2 regions of the Metabacillus sp. YM-086 genome follow, and region 1 is predicted to be linked to the other one. Evidence: a T-box and tRNA genes for the amino acid it is inferred to sense, from the RefSeq annotation. Region 1 holds a T-box; the other holds one or more tRNA genes.
What was found. A T-box is a leader RNA that pairs with one kind of tRNA and senses whether it is charged. The one in region 1 lies ahead of serS (serine--tRNA ligase), so its partner is inferred to be a tRNA-Ser.
Positions count from the first base shown of each region.

Region 2: it encodes a tRNA-Ser, which carries the amino acid that the T-box ahead of serS (serine--tRNA ligase) is inferred to sense. The anticodon was not compared.

Region 1 is NZ_JBLUOI010000127.1:3,696-5,901, reverse strand. Features, by position in the region: gene serS (serine--tRNA ligase) at 1-1,043, opposite strand, end outside; T-box leader at 1,099-1,318, opposite strand; gene pdxT (pyridoxal 5'-phosphate synthase glutaminase subunit PdxT) at 1,382-1,957, opposite strand; gene pdxS (pyridoxal 5'-phosphate synthase lyase subunit PdxS) at 1,976-2,206, opposite strand, start outside.
Region 2 is NZ_JBLUOI010000031.1:26,686-28,891, reverse strand. Features, by position in the region: gene ACEWK1_RS14515 (5'-nucleotidase C-terminal domain-containing protein) at 1-960, opposite strand, end outside; tRNA gene ACEWK1_RS14510 (tRNA-Ser) at 1,275-1,335, opposite strand; gene ACEWK1_RS14505 (hypothetical protein) at 1,491-2,165, shown strand.

The DNA of each region.
Region 1 (2,206 bases):
CGATACGTTCCATAGCTTGGAATCCAGACTTCTAAGTCATACTTTTTAGCTGCTGTGAATCCAAGATCAGCTGTACACATGCTCATAACACGATATGGTAGTCCTAATAATTGAAGTACTTTTTCAGCATGACCTGTTAGCTTTTCTAGCTCCTCATAAGAATCCTCTGGTTTAACGAAACGAACAAGCTCTACTTTGTTAAACTGATGTTGACGAATTAGTCCTCTTGTATCTCTCCCAGCAGATCCAGCTTCTGAACGGAAATTTGCACTGAATGCAGCATAGCTGATTGGAAGTTGTTCTACATTAAGGATTTCCTCACGATGTAAATTTGTTACTGGAACTTCTGCCGTTGGAATTAGGAAATAGTCTTCTCCAACGATCTTAAAAGCATCTTCCTCAAATTTTGGTAATTGACCTGTTCCAGTCATACTATCTCTATTCACAATAAAAGGTGGCATGATTTCTGTATAACCATGTTTCTCTACATGTAAATCAAGCATAAAGTTAAAGAGTGCTCTCTCTAATCTAGCTCCTAAACCACGATAGAATACAAAACGGCTGCCAGTTACTTTTGCTGCTCTTTCGAAATCTAAAATTTGCAGACCATCTGCAATTTCCCAATGCGGTTTTGGTTCAAATGAGAATTCAGGGATCTTTCCCCAATTTCGAGCTTCTACATTATCATCTTCTGTATCACCAACAGGAACACTTTCATGAGGAATATTTGGGATAGATAATAGCAATTGCTCTAATGCTGTTTCTACCTCGCGTAATTCATCATCATATTCTTTTATTTTTTCTCCTACGTCTTTCATTTCACTAATAAGATGATCAGCATCCTGTTTTTCCCTTTTTAGTTGAGCAACCTGAGATGATACTTCATTTCTTTTGCTTTTTAATTCTTCTGTAGCTGCTATAAGCTCTCTTCTTTTTTTATCCAGATCCTCAAATTTGCCAAAGTCCGTTAAATCCTCTCCACGTTTGGCTAATTTTTGTTTTGCTTCATCCAAGTTAGCACGTAAAAATTTAATATCCAACATATTAACATTCTCCTTTTCAAAAAAAATATTTGAACACAAAAAACTCCCGTCCCATAGAAGGGACGAGAGTTACCCGCGTTGCCACCCTAGTTAAAAATACAAATGTATTTTTCACTTAATGAATAACGGTCATAGCCGGAATAACCTACTTAAACTGTTGTTTGTTCAGCCATTCATTCAAGGATGGATTCGCAAGCATCTATCACCGATTTTCACCAGCCATCGGCTCTCTATAGATAGAACATCATGCTACTAGTTCCTATCATCATGTTTTCATATAATTGATTTAGTACATAATTTACTATAAGTTTACAGCACTAGCAAGTTTTTTATACCTTTTATTTAGACTCTTTCACCATATTTATAAATAACTGAGTCATTCGGTGATCATCCGTTAGTTCTGGATGAAATGAGCATCCAAGAAATTGACCTTGTCTAGCAGCAACGATTCTTCCGTTATGTTTAGATAAAATCTCTACATCTTCTCCAACTTCCACAATATGTGGAGCTCGTATGAAGACACCAACAAAATCTTCACCAACACCGGTAATCATTAGCTCTGCTTCAAAGCTATCCTTTTGGCGACCAAAGGAGTTACGTTCTACCGTAACATCCAATAATCCTAAATGAGACTCAGAATAACCTACTAGATTTTTTGCTAATAGAATTAAGCCTGCACATGTTCCGAACATAGGCTTACCTGATTCAGCAAAAGCTTTTAAAGGTTCCATGAAGTTATATTTATCGATTAAGCGACGCATTGTGGTGCTTTCTCCACCTGGAATAATTAAGCCGTCAAGGTCATCAAGTTGGTCTGTTGTCTTAACGACGATTCCTTCTGCACCACAAGCTTCGATTGAACGAATATGTTCTCGCACAGCACCTTGTAAACCTAAAACACCAATTTTCAGCATGTAAAAAACTCCTTTATCTTACCAACCACGCTCTTGCATTCTGTGTTCTGGTAAAAGGCTTGAAATTTCAATTCCTTGCATTGCAGATCCAAGTCCTTTTGATAGGCTTGCAATTAACTCATAATCTTGGAAGTGTGTTGTTGCTTCAACGATTGAACGAGCAAATTTTGCAGGATTTTCTGATTTAAAGATACCAGAACCAACGAATACACCGTCTGCTCCTAATTGCATCATTAATGCCGCATCAGC
Region 2 (2,206 bases), on a different contig from region 1:
TATTGTTGCGTCTTGTAAGTCTGCTAGAGTAATAGATTGTGCTGCAGGAACTGAACTGCTTTCTTCAATTAATTCAATAGAGGTTGGTGCAATTTCCGTTAAGCCTCTATATTGAGTAATTGACCCTGTTACACGGACTTTTTTACCTTCTGTAAGCTCAATAAAGCTAGCTGCATTTGATGCATAGATATTAATACCTGCTGTTTCATCTTGAATAAAGGTAGATAATTTTCCGCCACCAATAGCAGAGTTATCAGCTGTAACTATTCCTTCAATTGTTACAGCTTGGTTTGTTTTTTGCTTTGCAGCAGCGATAGATAATACTCCTGTTTCAGGTTGTCCTGGATCAGAAGTATCTCCATCACCTGGATCTGTAGGTGCTGTACCGTCCATTGTGTGAGAGCCTAAGTATGTGAATGTGTCTTTAGGGTATGTTGACCATTGGTCTGGTGCGTATGTTGTTGTCCCAGAGTGGATATTAGGATTTCTGATAATTGTTTTATCAGTAGAAAAATCTTCCCGAACTCCAATTGTTCCTATTACATCTATTAATTGATCAGCCTTTTTCAGAGCAAAAGCATCATCACCATTAAAATTTATAACAGCATCTTGAATATCTGCTTTAGACAAAATATCATTATTAGCGCTACCATGAGCTAAAACATAAACTTCACCATTTTCGAGTGTTCCTGTTAAAGATAGGCTTTGACTAACAGTAGCAGAACCATTTGAATAAAGCTCAACCTTATACTGTGACAAATCAACTGTCTGGCCTGTCCCATTATAAATTTCTATTGCTTTGTTATAGGAACTCCCTTCTATATACTCCGAAATAAATAAATCTGTTGCTAAAGCAATATCTGCTTTAACACTTTTTGAAAACACTGGTAAAAACGTTGAAAGAATTAATGCTAAAACTAACAAACTACTAAACATCTTTTTAACCGATTGCCGCTTCATACTATTCCTCCTTATTATTTGTTAACAACGCTTCTACTATAAGGAGGAAATATGAATACAGTGTTAAGTAATTGTTAAGGTATAAAAATGAGTCATACTACCTGTTAGGATATTCATGAGAAAAGCTGGTTTATGTCGAAAATTTATAGAAAATATCATATTATTGGACTATTTACTGTCGGGATAATCAATTTTATGGGTGGAATGGTAAAAGGGGTTTCTAGCATATGATAGAGAGGTTTAAATAAATCAAACTCCACCGTGTCATTAGAAGCAATAAGAAAAAACCCTTGAATACAAGGGTTTATAAAAGATGGAGCATAGGGGGATCGAACCCCTGACCTCTACGCTGCCAGCGTAATTACTTACTCTTCCTCTTTTTACCCATAACGTCCTAAATCTTTCTAACATGCGGTTTATAAAGATTTATTGTGTACTTTAATATCCCTTAACTTTCCGTATTTATTATTATTGCGTGACCAATAAGTGACCAGAAAAGAATGGATTTACTTTACAGGAGGCGACGAACAGTGGTTAAAAAACCAACAGAACCATTAAAAGATTTAACATTTAGCAAGAAAAACAAAGTTTATTTTTATGGAGGACATCTTGAATATCTTTTTGATTTACATGGTCGTACTAAAAGTGACAGACTCAAAAAGGAGTATGTCGATAAACTATATGAAGATTTGCAAATACTAATAAATATGCAGGAGCATAATACACTTCACACAGTATTGGACAGTCCTAATTTAACAAGAAAACTAGAAAGTTCAATTAACAAACTGGAGACTATAAAAGATCAGCTTCACAATATTAGAGCGACTAGTCCGATATCAACGGATCAAATAAAAGGTATTCCATATTATTTAGAGCGCATAACTACTGATAATTTAAATATGTTAAGACAACAGATTCTGTCAGATTTGATACAAACTTTGATATCAGTTCACACTATATCTACTGATGAAACTGTAAATGCAATCGACGCTCTCAGCGTTGTACGTCACATATCAATTAATATGCTATGGATATTAGATGAAGGTTATCATGAGCTCTTCCAAAAGAAATTGAGAGAAAGTGAAATTATAGACCTTTTAAACCGCAAGTACGTATGTAGGTTATTTGAAGACGAACACTTTCTTCAAGACTGGAGAATTAACGCTTGGTTTAAAGGTTATGCTGCAAAAGATACAGGCAAATAAAATAGCTCGGACCACGATTGCAGTCAACTCTTAAAAACAAA